DNA from 3 places in the Bradyrhizobium sp. CCGB20 genome. Region 2 is predicted to be linked to each of the others. Evidence: riboswitches for the same ligand, from Rfam matches in the RefSeq annotation. Region 2 holds a riboswitch; each other region holds the start of a gene.

What was found. A riboswitch is a leader RNA that binds a small molecule or an ion and turns the genes downstream of it on or off. The one in region 2 is predicted to bind cobalamin.
Region 1: linked by a shared signal. The riboswitch ahead of metE (5-methyltetrahydropteroyltriglutamate--homocysteine S-methyltransferase) and the one ahead of NLM15_RS15260 (TonB-dependent receptor domain-containing protein) in region 2 are both predicted to bind cobalamin.
Region 3: linked by a shared signal. The riboswitch ahead of NLM15_RS07765 (ribonucleoside-diphosphate reductase subunit alpha) and the one ahead of NLM15_RS15260 (TonB-dependent receptor domain-containing protein) in region 2 are both predicted to bind cobalamin.

What each region holds. Positions count from the first base shown of each region.
Region 1 is NZ_JANADN010000001.1:1,672,004-1,677,816, forward strand. It holds gene NLM15_RS07730 (MFS transporter) at 1-453, shown strand, start outside; gene NLM15_RS07735 (avidin/streptavidin family protein) at 1,126-1,632, opposite strand; gene metE (5-methyltetrahydropteroyltriglutamate--homocysteine S-methyltransferase) at 2,201-4,528, opposite strand; cobalamin riboswitch at 4,626-4,850, opposite strand; gene NLM15_RS07745 (TauD/TfdA dioxygenase family protein) at 5,561-5,813, shown strand, end outside.
Region 2 is NZ_JANADN010000001.1:3,323,260-3,329,072, forward strand. It holds gene NLM15_RS15240 (energy-coupling factor ABC transporter permease) at 1-191, shown strand, start outside; gene cobF (precorrin-6A synthase (deacetylating)) at 233-982, shown strand; gene cobT (nicotinate-nucleotide--dimethylbenzimidazole phosphoribosyltransferase) at 993-2,045, shown strand; gene NLM15_RS15255 (histidine phosphatase family protein) at 2,052-2,624, opposite strand; cobalamin riboswitch at 2,697-2,899, shown strand; gene NLM15_RS15260 (TonB-dependent receptor domain-containing protein) at 3,015-5,372, shown strand; gene NLM15_RS15265 (PepSY domain-containing protein) at 5,385-5,813, shown strand, end outside.
Region 3 is NZ_JANADN010000001.1:1,682,324-1,688,136, reverse strand. It holds gene NLM15_RS07770 (hypothetical protein) at 171-443, shown strand; cobalamin riboswitch at 793-1,009, shown strand; gene NLM15_RS07765 (ribonucleoside-diphosphate reductase subunit alpha) at 1,127-4,030, shown strand; gene NLM15_RS07760 (ribonucleotide-diphosphate reductase subunit beta) at 4,041-5,195, shown strand; gene NLM15_RS43940 (lyase family protein) at 5,619-5,813, opposite strand, start outside.

The DNA.
Region 1 (5,813 bases), 1.7 Mb from region 2:
AAGGACGCTCGCGTGTCAAAGTTGACGGCGATCACCTTCGCTTTCACGATCGGCTCCTATGGGATTGGCATCTGGCTCCCTCTGCTTCTAAAGGACCAGAACTTGAACAACATGCAGATCGGGTGGCTCTCGGCCGTGCCCTATCTTTTTGTGACATTTGGCATGTTGCTCTGGGCGCGCTTTGTTTATCGCAAAGGGCATAAGATCTACGATCTGATCGCCGCGTTGATGCTAGGCGCGACCGGCCTCGTGTTTTCGGTAGTGCTCACGTCGCTTATATCGACGCTCATATGCATGACGCTCTCTCTGATCGGCACCATCTGCGCGGTCAGTCCTCTACACGATCCCACAGAGTTTCCTTGCTGGCGCCGCTGCCGGCGAAGGTATCGCGTTCATCAACTCTATTGGTGCTTTTTGCGCCTTCGTCGGCCCGTACATGCTCGGCTTCCTTAAGGATAGGACCGGATTCTTTGACATTGCCATGATCGCAATGGCAATCACGCTAGTTGTTGCAGCGGGCATCGCAATCAGTCTTAGGCTGGTGCTCCCGTACGATGATCACGTTCCTGTTTGAGCAGAACACTTAAGTTGAGGACGTTCCCGGTAAGGTGTGTCGCAAGGCGGCGTCTCCTGTGAATTCGCATTGCGAGTGAGATCAGGATCGGAGCACTTCCAAACGCGTACATCGCCAGGATCGAGTTGCTCATTAAAAAATTACCAGCCCAAAACCGGCACGCAAAAATGGCCATTACGTTCCACCAAACGGAGCAGATTCTTGCGCCTGCGCGCCGCGCTTTCGGCTGGTTTCCGGCCACTAACCTCTTACCACCGATATCTGCTTGATCAGCTTGCGAACTTTCCGCGATCGGCGAGCTCTAGGTAAACACCGAAGTTCAGAATCCAACGGAGCGTCTCGCGACTTGGCGGCGGTTTAACTGCAACAGGCGATCCATTTCGCACATTGAATCGACGATACGCTGAGCCTGCGCGTCCTCAAACGAATAAAACCGCGCCCGAATAGATCAGGCCGTCGGGCGCGGCAAGGCCCCATCTCGAAATCGCTACCCAATCAGTGCGGATGAACTGTCCGTGATACGTTCCTTCCCGCGCCCGTGGCAGGTCATGTCATTTGCGATTCTTTGTATTCGAGAGCTTCTCGCCTGCGCCTCCCTTGGCCGCCTCTCCGGCAGCGGACGGAAGCTTTGATTTGTCGCCGCTTGCGAAAGCGAAAGTGTCCGCGCCAGCGCTGATGCCATTCCACGCCACCGCTTCGGCGAGTGAAAGTAGCCAGAGTCCCTGAAATCCCGAGGTAGCGTTCAGCTGTCCCGTCCACACGGTTGTCGAGCCGCAACCTGCAAAATTCACCGAAAAGCTGATCGCCGTGCCAGTGTTAGTCTGTGCGAGCCAGCCTGTCATCAACTGAGGCGCACCTTCGTCGCAGCTATTGCTCGCATTGTTCGTGTAAGTGCCGGCAATCGCACCTGTGTTCGCATTGTAATTCTCAACCACTAGGGTTGAGCCGTATTGGTTGATCCAGGTCCAGATCGGTTGCGCCGCTGCAGGCGCCGTTGGAAGTACACCTATGCAGGCCGCACCGATCCAGTTCGTCAATTTCCACTTTGCTTGAGACATTTCCGACTCCATACCGCTTCAGTAACGGATCGACTTGGTTATAAAACTCGACGTAGGTAATTCAAACGAGCGATATGACGTGGTAACGCTAGCAGGTTGAGATGTGATCGACGTTTGCAATTCCGTTAGGCAAAGGCAAAGTGGTGCGGTTAGTCAGACGCGGGCGGCTGACCCGTGACCGGCCGATCTGGTTGCTTTAGCTGTCCGCAGGTCTGCGCCTTGTACGGCAATGGGGGTAGCACACCGGTCGGCCGCGTCAGTAACGATCCCACGGAGTCCCTCTAGGTACTGCGAGGTGTGGCCACCGCGTAAGTGGGACTAGTCCAGGTGCAGCCCGATGCTTGAGGCGTGTGATGGAAAACGTCGCCGGTGACTTTTCACGAATATGCAATCTGATGTGTTATTGTTCGTACTAGCTGTCGAACACAGGGTTATCGGCATGGCCGCGGAGCCTCCGATAAACCCGTCTTCGTCGCTCCCGCCGGCGAAGCTGCTGCGGGGGCAGTTGCGGGTGGATCCGACAAGCTCCGTCGAACGAACGCGGCTCTATGGTAAGGTCACGCTGGAATCAGCAGGCCTTGCGCAGTTCGCGGGCGGCTGCGACCATGTTGGCCAGTGCCGGACGCACTTCGTCCCATTTGCGAGTCTTCAAGCCGCAATCCGGATTGATCCAGAGCTGTGAGTCCGACAGCCGTCGGCGAGCCAGCGCGATCAGATCTCCCATCTCATTGGCTTCCGGAACGCGAGGCGAGTGGATGTCATAGACGCCGGGGCCGATGTCGTTCGGGTATTTAAACGCCGTGAATGCATCAAGCAGCTCCATCTTAGAACGGGACGTTTCGATCGAGATGACATCCGCGTCCATCGCGGCAATTGCGTCGATGATGGCGTTGAACTCCGAGTAACACATGTGGGTATGGATCTGCGTTGCATCGACGACGCCGGACGAGCATATGCGGAAGCTGTCCACTGCCCAGTCCAGATAAGGCTTCCACTCGGATCGGCGGAGCGGCAAACCTTCGCGAAGCGCAGCCTCATCGATTTGGATCATGGTTGCACCGGCCTTTTCGAGGTCGGCGACTTCGTCACGGATCGCGAGCGCGATCTGTCGGCAGGCCTCGCTGCGCGGAATGTCGTCACGGACGAACGACCAATTCAGGACCGTCACGGGCCCCGTAAGGATTGCCTTCATAGGCCTTTTGGTCAACGATTGCGCGTAGCTCCACCACCGAACGGTCATCGGCTTCGGCCGGGAGACGTCACCGAACAGGATCGGAGGGCGAACATAACGAGAGCCGTAAGACTGTACCCAACCGTGCTTGGTGAACACGAATCCGGAGAGCTGCTCAGCAAAATATTGGACCATATCGTTGCGCTCGAACTCGCCGTGGACGAGCACGTCGAGCCCGATGTCTTGCTGCCAGTGGACGGCGTGAGCCGTTTCCTTCTTCAGAAAGTGTTCATACTGTACGTCTGTCAACTTCCCACTGGCATGGGCCGCGCGGGCCTTGCGAACTTCGGTCGTCTGCGGGAATGATCCGATCGTCGTCGTGGGGAAAAGGGGCAGGCCGAATCGCTTGCGCTGAATTTCGGTCCGGCTCGCAAACGCGCTATTGCGGCGGCGCATATCATCGCCAATCGTGGCCGTCCGCTGCGCGACGGCCGTGTCATGGATTTTTGAGGATACTCGGCGAGCCGTTGCCGCAAGGTCTGATTCGGCAAGCGCGGCGACATTCTCATCGCCCGCAAGCGTTTTCGCCAAGGCCGCGAGTTCCCCGATCTTCTGAACCGAGAATGCAAGCCAGCTCTTCACGTCCAAATCGAGCTCGGTCTCGAGCTCAAGGTCGATGGGGACGTGTATGAGCGAACAGGAGGGCGCCAGCTGCAGGCGATCCTTGCCGAGCCTGGCAACGACGGGCTTGAGCCGGTCCACAAGCGCCGACAGGTTGGAACGCCACACGTTGCGACCATCAATCACGCCGAGCGAAATCATAAGGTCCGCGCGGGCGCCGAATTCAATCTGATTCAATTGTTGGGGAGCGCGAACAAGATCGACGTGCAGTCCGGCCACAGGCAGCTCCAGAGCGGTCGACAGATTGTCGCCGATCGCCCCGAAATAAGTTGCAACCATGACCTTAATGCCAGGTACGTCGTCGGCGAGACGCTTATAGGCGCGCTGGAGCGCATTCCGCGTGGTCTCGTCAAGATCAATCACAAGGCACGGCTCATCAAGCTGAATCCACTCGGCTCCGCGTTTCGCTAGTTCCTTGAGTACCTCAACATAGACCGGCAGGAGGCTATCGAGCAGCGAAATCGGATCAAAAGTCAGATCGGCGCCCTTGCCAAGCTTCAGGAAGGTGACTGGTCCTACCAGAACAGGACGCGTCTGATAGCCAAGGGCTTTCGCCTCCTCATATTCCTCGATCGGCTTTCGGGAGGAGAGCCTGAAGGTCTGACCTTGATGGAATTCGGGCACCATGTAGTGATAGTTCGTATCGAACCACTTGGTCATCTCCTGCGCGGCAGAGGGGCGGGCATCATCGGCGTGGCTGCAACTCGCTTCATGATCCTCGGTTTGCGAGCCGCGCGCCATAGCGAAATAAGTCTTCAGCGAAACCGGACCGCCGTCCCAGCCATACGCTTCCGGAATGGCACCAACCATGACGCTCGTGTCGAGAACCTGATCGTAGAGTGAAAAGTCATTTGACGGGATGACGGTGACGCCAAGCGAGTTCTGACGCGCCCAATTTGCGACACGAAGACCGGCTGCAGTTTCAAGAAGCTGCTGGTTGCTGATCTTACCGGCCCAGAAGCCTTCGAGTGCCTGCTTGAGTTCGCGGCGTGGCCCGATACGTGGCATGCCGAGTGTTGCGACAGGAAGTGAGAGAATAGACATAGCTTTAACCCCATTGTTGGGGGGCAGCCATGGCGGACGCAGCAGGAGGGCTGCGAAGCGCCTGCTGCTTTAGCGTACCACCGGACACCCCGCCCGTGGACGATTATGTTGTCGGGGCAGGTCTCCTGGCTCGCAGGTCATCGCCTACATCCGGTCTTCCCGAAGCGTCTGCTTCAGTGACACGTGTGAATGCAGGCTCGCCGCTTACAGGTGCGGGGGCAGCGCCGGCATTACTTCGATCCCGAAAGGATCCAGAGCGCACCGGCTTCCCTCTTAGCTCCAGATCAGGCGAGACTGAAGAACCTCGACGCCTTCGATTATCTGTAACCTAAGGATTACGTCAACCTCATGATCACCTTTTCCGCGGCATGCTGGCAGGTATGAGGTTCTTAAGTCCGTGGCAATCAATGGTGTAAACCTCTGCGCTTGCATCAGCCCGACGAGCTTGGCCGAAAAACGCTAACCTTGCGCCGTAACGTGTTTCCTAAGCCTTGTTCGCCCCGGAGCGCTGGGGGAAGGCCATATGATCGCGTCGCCGATGGTGTTGGACCTCCGACGCTGTGAGGACGGTAACACCGATCGAACAACTCTACTCTTGGGACTTCCGATCGCATGAGATTAGCACTGCGGCTCTTTAGCGCTGAGCTTCCCATCAGGATCGATCTCACGGGCCCTCTCTCATTCCTCTATCCACCCGACTGGTGTTTTTTTGCGCGTTCGGCGCTGAACGGAGCTGCAATTTCTGCATCAATTGGCCAGCGAGTAGTAAAGCCTATGCCTCAGTCAACTACCAATGTTAGCAATTGATCCAACTGACAGATTCGGTCAATCAATAGATAAGAAACCGTCACGCAGGCCAGACCTCACCTCTTCGAGACCCCGAAGCGCGCATAAATCGGCTCCTCGGGGTCACTCGGTTTTGACGGATTGGCGCTATGCTGTCCGCAACGTGGCGTTCGACAGGTTCTATCCCAGCTGAGTAGCTTGTTCTGGCGATCGAACCGCAGATCTCTCAATTTGGAGAGTGCCGCTGTGAATGCAATGATCGTCTCGGATAGTGTCATTCCTCGCGCCGACGTCATCAAACGCGCAGCGCGCATCGGCGCAGAAATTCGAAAGGTCAAGCTCTCGGGCGATCTGCCCGACCAAACGATCGCCGCCATCAATGAGCTGTTGCTCGAGCACAAGGTTGTCTTCTTTCGCGACCAAGGACATCTCGACGACGCCGAACAGGAGCGCTTTGCTCTTCGTTTCGGAAGTCTGGCGGCTCATCCGATGCGCGGTG
Region 2 (5,813 bases):
CGTTCTGGGCGCTCTATGGCTCCGGCTTTGCCATGAGCAACCTCGCAAGCATCGCGACGTTCGCGGCGTCCTACGCGCTGGTCATCGTGATCGAGCCGCTCGCCGATCTTGCCGTGCTGGCCTTGGCGAAGTCGCTGCGCGGCGTCACCGCGCCCGGCCTCGTCACACCGCGCCTGCACAACGCGGCCTGAGAGACCAGGGGCGGCCGTGAGGGCCGCCCCTGATACTCGCGATGCTCACGCTCTCCCTGATAGGCATCGGTTGCGGCGATCCCGAGCAGCTTACGCGCGCCGCGATCGGTGCCATCAACGCGGCCGATCTCGTCCTGATCCCGCGCAAGGGGACCGCGAAATCCGATCTCGCCGATCTCAGGCGCACGATCTGCGCGGATGTGCTGGCAAACGACAAGACCCGCATCGCCGAGTTCGATCTTCCCGTGCGCGACGCGACTGACGCGGACTACCGCAAGGGCGTGGATGATTGGCACGATGCCGTTGCGGCGGCCTGGTCGCAGACGATCGCGGATCATCTGGGAAGCGAAGGCAAGGTTGCGCTGCTGATCTGGGGCGATCCCTCGCTCTATGATTCCTCGCTGCGCATTGCGCGGCGGCTCAATCCCCTGCCTGAGATCGAGGTCGTGCCCGGCATCACCTCGATTCAGGCGCTGTGCGCGGCGCATGCGCTGCCGCTCAACGACATTGGCGAGCCGTTCCTGGTCACGACAGGGCGTCGCCTGCGCGAGGGCGGCTGGCCGGCAGGCGTCGATACCGTGGTTGTGATGCTCGACGGCGGCACGGCGTTCCAGTCGCTCGATCCAGCCGGGCTTTACATCTGGTGGGGCGCCTATCTCGGCATGCCCGATCAGATCGTCATGTCCGGTGTACTCGCCGAGGTCGGTCCGCGCATCGTCGCTGCGCGACAGGATGCGCGCGAGCGGCACGGCTGGATCATGGACAGCTACATTCTCAAGCGCAGGCCGTAAGCGAGGCAGCATGCTCCCCGAATGGGTCTACAAGAAGTGCCCCGAGATCTCCGCGGTCCATCGCGAGGCGGCGGTCGCGCGGCAGGCGCAGCTGACAAAGCCGGCCGGCGCGCTCGGCCGGCTCGAGCAGCTCGCGATCGAGCTTGCGGGCCTGCAGGCGACCGGGCAACCGCGTGCCGCGCGCGTCCCGATCATCGTCTTCGCCGGCGACCACGGCATCGTCGCGCAGGGCGTGTCGGCCTATCCGCAGGAAGTGACCATCGCGATGATGGCGAACTTTGCCTCGGGCGGCGCCGCGATCTCGGTGCTGGCGCGTGACCTTGGCTCCAGCCTGGAAATCGTCGACGCCGGCACGCTGGCGCAGGAGGCGATGGCGGGAATCGTCATCGACAAGCCGCGCAGCGGCACGCGCGATTTCAGCGTGGAAGCTGCACTCACCGCTGCGGAGCTGGCATTCGCCTTCGAAGCCGGCCAGCGCGCCGTCGCGCGCGCGGAGGCCCATCAGCCCGATCTCCTGATCTTCGGCGAGATGGGCATCGGCAATACCACGACGGCGGCGGCGATTGCGGCGAGCCTGCTCGGCATGAGTGCCGAGGAGGTCGCGGGCAGCGGTACCGGCGTCGACGCGGCCGGCCGCGCGCACAAGGCGCGCGTGATCGACGCTGCGATCGCGCATCATGGCATCGCAAGTGCTCCGCCCGAAAAGATCCTGTGCGCCGTCGGCGGCCTCGAGATTGCGGCGATCTGCGGTGCCATCATTGCGGCCGCGCAGCGCCGCATCCCCGTGCTGATCGACGGCTTCATCGTATCGGTGGCAGCGCTTGCGGCCGTGCGGCTGAACCCGTCGTGCCAGCCGTTCCTGCTGCCGTCGCATCAATCGGCGGAGCAGGGGCACCGGCTGGTGCTGCGTGCCCTGAATGTGCAGCCGCTGATCAGCCTCGATCTCAGGCTCGGCGAAGGATCGGGGGCGGCCATCGCGCTGCCGCTGGTGCGGCTCGCGTGCAGCCTGCACAACGGCATGGCGACCTTCGCGCAGGCCAATGTGCCGGATCGCCCTGGCTGATCCGGCTCAAGCCGCGCGCTGATTGACGAAGACGACGCGCCAGCCGGTCGCGAGCCGATCGATCCGGGTCAGCGACAGCGGGTCGATCACGAAGCGCAGGGCCGCTTGGGGTGTCAGATCCAGTGCGATGCAGAGTGCGGCGCGGATCGTGCCGGAGTGCACGACGAGCGCTGCTGATCCGGCTCCGACCCGCGACAGACCCAGCCGGACGCGCGCGACCTGATCCTCGAAGCTTTCGCCGCCCGGCGGCCGTCCATGCGCCGGCGCACTCCAGAACTGCGCATAGGCCTCGCCACCGGTGGCGGCGAGCTCGTCATGGCGCCGGCCGGTCCAGTCGCCAAAATCCTGCTCGCTGAATTCGGTCAGTCGCACAGGTTCGAGCCCCAGCGCGCGCGCCGTCTCAACCGTGCGTCGTGCCGGGCTCGCAAAGCACGCAGCATCCCGCGGCAGTCTCTGCCGCAGCATCTCCAGTTGCGCGCGGTCGCCGAGATCGGCCGGCGCGTCGGCTGCGTGGATGGTCCCCGCGATGCCGTCGACGGGCGCATGACGTATCAGCCAGAGGAAGGTCTCGCCTTCCATGCTCGTCTCCAAGGAAGTTGGTCGCTGTGGCAATAACGCCGCAGCTTGTACATTGACTCTGTCTGGATCGTAATCCTAGATGCTCGCGACGGTTTCCCCGCGAGGGGATGAAAAGGGAATGCGGTGCGGGGAAATTGTCCCCAATGCCGCGGCTGCCCCCGCAACTGTAAGCGGCGAATCTTGCATCACGAGCCACTGGGTATCTCGGTCCCGGGAAGGCGACGCAAGGTATTGACCCGCGAGCCAGGAGACCTGCCGTCAGCCGTGGTCACACGCGAAGATGTCGGTCGGGGAGTACAGACATTCGGCTTCATCGGACGGCTGAAAGCCCAAAGATGGGACCTTGGTTCGCTGTGACGTGCCACTGACGTCATACCGAGGTTCCAAACCGTGTCTTCCATCCGTCTTGTACGACCGCGCCATTTCCTGCTCGCCTCCGCCGCGCTCACCTCGTTTGTATCCGCTGATATGCCCGCCGCCCTGGCGCAGCAGGCCCGTGAACCGCTGCCACCGGTCGAGGTGTCGCCCGCCCAACCCCGCAAGCAAGCGAAGCCAGCGAGTCGCGAAGCCCAGAGCGCACGCCGCGCGCCAACGCGCAGGTCCACTGCCGCGGCGGCCGCGTCCAAGCCTGTCGTGCCTGCCGCGACGGCGCAGACGCCGCTCAATACCAATGTGGTTGCCGAAAGCGCCTCGCGGCTCGGCCTGACCGTGCACGAAATCCCCGCAACCGTTGAAGTGATCTCGTCGGAGACCATGCGCGAGCAGGGCTATCGCACCGTGTCCGAGACGGCACAGGGCGCCGTCGGCGTCACGTCCGGCGACAATCCGGCCGAGCCCGCGGCGTTCTCGATGCGCGGCTTCACCAACAGCCAGATCAACACGCTCTACAATGGCATCAAGATCGGTCCGCAGAATATGACATCGCGGATCACGGACACGGCCAATCTCGAAGCCGTGGAATTCGTGAAAGGTCCGGCCTCAGTGATGTCGGGCGAAGGTGCTGCCGGCGGCGCGATCAATTTCGTCACCAAGACGCCGCATACGGGACCGGTCCGCAACGAAGCCGATTTTTCCTGGGACTCGCTGAATTCTTTTCGCGCGCACTACGGCTCCGGCGGCAGCACCAATGTGCAGGGCCTCGACTACCGCTTCGATATCAGCCGTTCCTCGCTCAACGGCTTTGCCGACGACACCAACACCAAGACGTTCGACGTGTCGGGCCAGCTCAACTACCGCATCTCCGACAGCCTCAAGATCTGGGGCGCGATCGAGTATCGCGAGGACCGCTCGAAGGCCTATTGGGGCGCGCCGCTGGTGCCGATCGCCTTCAGTGGCTCGCATGCGACGACGGGGATTGTCTCCGGAAATTATATCTCGAACTACAACAAAACAAATCTCGGCGCGGTCACCATCGACGACCGCACCTTCAACACCAATTACAACGTCCTCGACAATCGCAACGTCGCTCAGGAAGTGTGGCTGCGCGGCGGATTCGAGCTGAAGCTCGCGCCTGACCTGACGTTGAAGAGCCAGGCCTATGGCTACGGTGCGGAGCGCACGTGGTTCAACAACGAAGTTGAGGCGTTTAATTCCGGTACGAACCTGGTCGATCGCGAGCGCTTCTATGTGGCGCACAGTCAGCGACTGGTCGGCAATATCACCGACCTGACCTGGGACACGAATATTGCCGGCTTCGATAATCGGCTGGTCACGACGCTGTCGTCAAGCTACCTCGACTTTGTCAGGCCGGGCGCCGCGAACTTTCCCGGCGACTCCGTCTCGCTGGTCGATCCCGCCCGCGGCTATTACGGCCTGCTCACGACGCAACAGCAGATCGCCCGCATCGACAACGAGGCACTCTCGTTCGAGGACCGGCTGAAGCTCACGCGCACCTTCGCACTGATCGGCGGCCTGCGCGTCGAGCATATCGGGCTTGACCGCAATTCGACCGACTCCGCCGGCCTTGTGAAAGCAGGCTTCCCGTTTGCAACGGACTGGGCACCGGTGACGGGGCGCATCGGTTATACCTGGGAGGCCGTGCCCGGCATGACCTTCTTCAGCCAGTACGCCACCGGTGCCGACATCTCCGCCAACAACATTTTTCTGCTGGGACCGACCCAGCCGCTCGATCTGACGACGGCGCGGACCTACGAGACCGGCGTCAAGCATCTGTTCTGGGACAACAGGGCGGAGTGGTCGTTCTCGGCCTACGACATCGTGCGCAAGAACGTCTATGCGGCAGCCGGCGGCCAGACGCTCAACATTGCGGGACGGCAGGAGTCGAAGGGTGTGGAGCTTGCAGCCGCGGTGCGCCCGATCGAGCCGCTGCGTCTCTGGGGCAACATCGCCTATGTCGATGCGCGCTATGCCGACTACAATTTTGCCGGGGGATCGTTCTCCGGTAACACGCCGCCGAACGTGCCGCGCATCGTGGCCAATGCCGGCGCGTCGTACCGGTTCTTCACGCCCTGGCCGGTGGAGCTCGGCATCACCGGTCGCCATATCGGCGACCGCTACAACACGGATGCCAACGTCGTGACGATGAAGGCGTATACCGTCGCCGACGTCTATGCCTTCGTCGACATCCCCAGAACGGTGTTCAATGCGGTCGATCAGGCTCGCCTGGCCTTCCGCGTGCGCAACATCACCGACAAGCGCTACGCCATCTGGGGCGATCCGTTCTATCCCGACCAGATCCTTTTGGGCGCGCCGCGCACCTACGAGATCTCGGCCGCGTTCAAATGGTAGGATGCTGACCGCATGATGGGCGCGATCGTCCTGCTGCATCGCTGGCTCGGGATCGCGTTCTGCCTGCTGTTCGCGATGTGGTTCGCGACGGGGATCGTGATGCACTTTGTTCCGTTTCCGTCATTGACGGAAGTGGAGCGGTTTTCCGGACTTGCGCCAGTGGATCCCGGGGACGTGAAGATTACAGTCGCCAATGCCGTGTCCGCGAGCGGGGTCGACGATGCCACGCGCGTTCGCCTGTTCCAGCGAAGCGACGGACCGGTCTTTGTCGTGTCGGGACGGGCGCGTGTCCGCGCGATCCATGCTTCCGACGGACGGGACGCATCGGTGATGTCCGAGGACGTGGTACTCGGTATCGCGCGGGGCCATGCCCGCCAACGCGGGCTCGACGCCACACGGGTCGAGATCGCTGCGCTCTCGGACTACGACCAATGGAGCGTG
Region 3 (5,813 bases), 1.6 Mb from region 2:
GGCTCCCGCCGCCGGCATGAACCGAATCCGGAAAATTCCAGCTCCGGCTGGCCTAGTTTTGGAGAGCGTTTCAAAACCCTCGGGACTCTAACTGCCGCTGGATGACAATTCAGTGGCAGGTCACCGCGAGCATAATGCTAACAATAACCACAACAAAGAGGAGTGGTGCCATGAACCTCGGCGGCTCGCTCGTTGTTTTGGTGGCGTCGGATGCAGGTCTTCTTTGCACTGTCATTCTTTTGGACGGGAATTTCGTCCGTGGAGTGAATTCGCGCGGCCTCAATGCCGATCTGGTTCGCGCGAGTTCATTCCTCGATGTCTTGCTCCGGCGCTTTCGCCGACGGACCCTTCTGAACGGAAGCGAGTTGCGAGCGGCAGTGATGTCGTTAGGCTATCAAGCTGAACTGGAAGGACATGCTCAGGGTCATCCGGCATGGCGCTGATGAATGTCATTCCGGTCGTCGCGACAAATTTTCGACGCGGCCTATGCCGTCCGGCCAGCCTACGGGCTTAGGTTTGTACACGCCGGCATTGGCGACGAAGTTCGGAACGTCAACGGAGTCACGAAGAATGTGATCGAACTCGCCATGGTCGGATATCGTAGAAATGTCGATAAGAGCCAAAGCAAGATCAGTTTCCAACGCGAGTGCGCAGGCCTCACCGTTCTACCCAAATCTATGAGCACACGTTTGCCTGCGAATCGGGAGCTTTCAGAGCCCGTGAGATTCCAGCATTCCGCAGGCAAATCGGTATCGGCACGTTATCAGCCATTGACAGGAGGCCCGAACCATCGCTACATATAGTAATCATGGTTCCACCGGATCGCAAGATTTAGTGGCTAAGAGGGAAGCCGGTGACTGCGCTTTGGCGTGGAATTCCGGCGCTGCCCCCGCAACTGTCAGCAGCGAGCTGTTTCCGAAAATCGTCACTGGCGCTATCTGCACCGGGAAGACGGGAAGCGAGCAACGACCTGCGAGCCAGGAGACCTGCCGTGATGATCTGAACGTCCACGGGCGGGGTGTCCCGGCGGTCGCTTGCATGCGCCGTCGGCATCATTCCGCCGGCGATCTGCAGCGTCCTTCCTCAACGCCCCGTTCAAACACAACGCGCATCACGGGGCCTATTGATGTCACTGAACCTGCACGACGCGGAAGGCGCTTCCGCACCCATCATCCAGTTGCGTCCACAATCACTTGCGGCTGCTTTCAGCGAGCCGGCCATGCAGATCATCCGCCGCAATGGAAAGGTCTCGCCATTCGATTCCGCCAAGATAGCTGTTGCCATGACCAAGGCCTTCCTTGCGGTCGAAGGCACCAGCGCGGTCGCCTCGCGCCGTGTCCATGAGAGCGTCGAGCAGCTGACGGCCGAGATCGTCGCAGCGCTGATGCGGCGCGCAGGCGAAGGACGCACCTTCCATATCGAGGATGTGCAGGACCAGGTCGAGCTCGCCCTGATGCGCAGCGAGCACCACAAGGTCGCGCGCGCCTATGTGCTGTACCGCGAAGAGCGATCGCGCCAGCGCGCAGAAGAGGCGGCTGCGCAGCCAGCGCCCGTTGCCGTTCCGGAGCTACACGTCACGCTTGCTGACGGCTCGCGCATCGGCCTCGATACCAGGCGTCTCGCGCTGATCATCGGCGAAGCCTGCGCGGGGCTCGACGGCGTCTCCGCCGCCCCGGTGCTGGCCGAGACCACCCGCAATCTCTACGACGGCATCAGCCAGGACGAGCTAGCGCTGGCCTCGATCATGGCCGCGCGCACGCTGGTCGAGCAGGAGCCGAACTATGCTTATGTCAGCGCGCGTCTGCTGCTCGACAAGCTCCGCGGCGAAGTGCTCTCGCATGTCCACGGCATTCCCTCGTCCGCCTCGCAGGCCGACATGGCGACCCGCTATGCCGAATACTTCCCGGCCTATGTGAAAGCCGGCATTGCTGCCGAACTGCTCGATCCCGAGCTCTCCCGTTTCGACCTCGGCCGGATCGCCACGGCGCTGAAGCCGGAGCGCGACCTGAACTTCCAGTTCCTCGGTCTCCAGACCCTTTACGACCGCTACTTCCTGCATGAGCGCGGCAAGCGCATCGAGTTGCCGCAGGCGTTCTTCATGCGCGTCGCTATGAGTCTTGCGGTCCGCGAGATCGACCGCGAAGCCAGGGCGATCGAGTTCTACGATCTGCTGTCGTCGTTCGACTTCATGGCTTCGACGCCGACGCTGTTCAATTCGGGCACGCTGCGCCCGCAATTATCATCCTGCTTCCTCACCACCGTCTCCGATGACCTCGACGGCATCTTCAAATCCATCAAGGACAACGCGCTGCTGGCAAGATACTCCGGCGGGCTCGGCAACGACTGGACGCCGGTCCGCGGTCTCGGCGCCCACATCAAGGGCACCAATGGCGAGAGCCAGGGCATCATCCCGTTCCTGAAGGTCGCCAACGACACCGCGATCGCCGTCAACCAGGGCGGCAAGCGCAAGGGCGCGGTCTGCGCCTATCTCGAGACCTGGCACGTCGACATCGAGGAGTTCCTCGATCTGCGCAAGAACACCGGCGACGATCGCCGCCGCACCCACGACATGAACACCGCCAATTGGGTGCCTGATCTGTTCATGCAGCGCGTCGATGCCGACGGTGAGTGGACATTGTTCTCGCCGGACGAGACGCCCGACCTGCACGATCTCTATGGCACTGCGTTCAAGACCGCGTATGAGGGCTATGAAGCCAAGGCGAAGGCCGGCGGCCTACGCGTGTTCAAGACGGTGCGCGCGACCGACCTCTGGCGCCGCATGCTGACCATGCTGTTCGAGACCGGCCATCCCTGGATCACCTTCAAGGACCCCTGCAATCTGCGTTCGCCGCAGCGGCACATGGGCGTGATCCATTCCTCGAATCTCTGCACCGAGATCACGCTCAACACCTCGGCCGACGAGGTCGCAGTCTGCAATCTCGGCTCCGTCAACATGCTCGCCCATGTCGGCCTTGACGGTATCGACCAGGCCAAGTTGAAGCGGACGGTCACGACCGCCGTGCGGATGCTCGACAACGTCATCGACATCAGTTTTTACACGATCCCGGAGGCGCGTCGTTCGAACATGCGCCACCGGCCGGTCGGCCTCGGCCTGATGGGTTTTCAGGAGGCGCTTCAAGTCCAGCGTATCCCGATCGCGTCCGAGGCGGCGGTGACCTTTGCCGACGTCAGCATGGAAGCGATCTCGTTCTACGCGATCGAGGCGTCCTCCGATCTCGCCGCCGAGCGCGGCCGCTATGCGAGCTTCGAGGGTTCGCTATGGTCGAAGGCGATTTTGCCGCTCGACTCCATGCAGTTCGTCGCCGAGTCCCGCGGTGGGTTCGGTGCGGACCGCTCCTCGACGCGGGATTGGGATCGCCTGCGCAAGAAGGTCACCGCCAGCGGCATGCGCAACTCGAACGTGATGGCGATCGCGCCGACCGCGACGATCTCCAACATCTGCGGCGTTTCGCAGTCGATCGAGCCGAACTACCAGAACCTGTTCGTCAAATCGAACATGTCCGGCGACTTCACCGTCGTGAACGAGTTCCTCGTTCGTGATCTCAAGGCGAGGGGATTATGGGACGAGGTGATGGTCTCCGACCTCAAATATTTCGACGGCAGCGTCGGCCAGATCGACCGCGTCCCTGACGATCTGAAAGCGCTCTACGCCACCGCCTTCGAGATCGACAGCGCCTGGTTGATCGAGGCCGCCGCGCGCCGGCAGAAGTGGATCGACCAGTCGCAGTCGCTCAATCTCTACATCGCCAATCCCTCCGGCAAGAAGCTCGATGCGCTCTATCGGCTGGCTTGGCGGCACGGCTTGAAGACCACCTATTACCTGCGCTCGCGCAGCGCCACGCATGTCGAGAAGTCGACGCTCAAGGGAACCGACGGCAAGCTCAACGCGGTGTCTGCATCTGAAGCTCTCTCGCACGCCCCGATCATGATCCCGGCGGCGGCAGCTCCCGATCTCGAAGGCATCAAGGCCTGCCGGATCGACGATCCCGAATGCGAAGCGTGCCAGTGAGGAGATGACGATGCTCGATTGGTCCGACACCGAAACCACGGCGGCGACTCCGGCTGCCTCAAGCCTCGCCACCGCGCTCCGTCCGCAGACCCAGCTCAGGCTCGAGCCGGTCGACCCCACCGGCTTGGGTGCGATAGATCGCGGCGGCGGCCGGGTCTCGGTCGACGAGAAGCGGATGATCAACTGCCGCGCCGACGTCAACCAGCTGCTGCCGCTGAAATACAAATGGGCCTGGGAGAAATATCTCTCCGGCTGCAACAATCACTGGATGCCGACCGAAGTCTCGATGCAGGCCGACATAGCCCTGTGGAAGTCGCGGGACGGGCTGACGGAAGACGAGCGGCGCGCGATCAAGCGCAATCTCGGCTTCTTCGCGGCCTCCGAATCCCTCGTCGCCAACAACATCGTGCTGGCGATCTATCGGCACCTCACCAACCCGGAATGCCGCCAGTACTTGCTGCGGCAGGCCTTCGAGGAGGCGGTGCATACCCATACCTTCCAATACATCGTCGAAAGCCTCGGCCTCGATGAGGGCGAGCTGTTCAACATGTACCGCGAGGTACCTTCGATCACCGACAAGGCGGCCTGGGCGCTCAAGCACACGCAGCATCTCGACGATGCTTCGTTTCAGACGCGCACGCCGGACAATGACCGCGCCTTTCTGCGCGATCTCGTCGCCTTCTACGTCGTGTTCGAGGGGATGTGGTTCTACACCGGCTTTGCGCAGATCCTCTCGCTCGGCCGCCGCAACAAGATGGTCGGCATCGCCGAGCAGTATCAGTACATCCTCCGTGACGAGAGCATCCATCTCAACTTTGGGATCGACGTGATCAACCAGATCAAGATCGAGAATCCGCACCTGTGGACGCCAGCGTTCCAGGACGAGGTACGCGGCATGATCCGCGAGGCGGCGGAGCTGGAGGCCGCCTATGGACGCGACACGATGCCGAGGGGCTTCCTCGGGCTCAATGCGGCACTGTGCGAACAGTACATGCACTTCATCGCTAACCGTCGCTGTGCGCAGATCGGACTTTCGCCTGTATTCGCCGAGGTCGAGAACCCGTTCCCGTGGATGTCGGAGACGATGGATTTGAAGAAGGAGAAGAACTTCTTCGAGACCCGCGTCATCGAATACCAGAACGGAGGTGCCTTGACTTGGGAATGACAAGAGCAGCGCCCCGAAAGCATCGCTACGGTTTGCGAGGTCGTTCGGCGCTCGCCGCTGCGAGAGTGGAACGTTGCGGAAGATCTTCCTCGATCAGATCCCTCCCGTCAGACCTCACGATTTGTTCTTTTGACAGATCTGGCGTCACGGAATCAATGCCGAGGGCGATCGCTGCTTTTTCATCGGCATAGCTGGGGCGCAGAAGGCAATGATTGGCTGGGGCGCCGGCAACCGGAATGCGGAAAGCACGATGGACTTCCGCAGCCGTGTTGTCGGCCGCCTGAAATGTCCTTCCATCCCTACCGCGTAGCAAAACACGCGACGCTTTCGGTTTGGACGCCTCTTAAAGACCTACAGCGTAACGCATTTGGCAAGGAAACGCAGGACCGGTACTCCCCGCCGCCGTAGTAAACTGTAAAGCCGTCACGTAGTATCGGCGATCCCGAGCAACAAAGCCCTGCGCCACCAGAAGGCGCTGGAGGTGGCTGACACGCTTTGGACATTGCGCAGCTTATTGATGCGGCGCTTACCGTTGCTTCTGCGCTGCTTACTGAGACCCCGCCAGTTCGAGGTCGTTAGCGATCTTCCAGGGAATTTGCAATTCCGGATTTCAGCCGA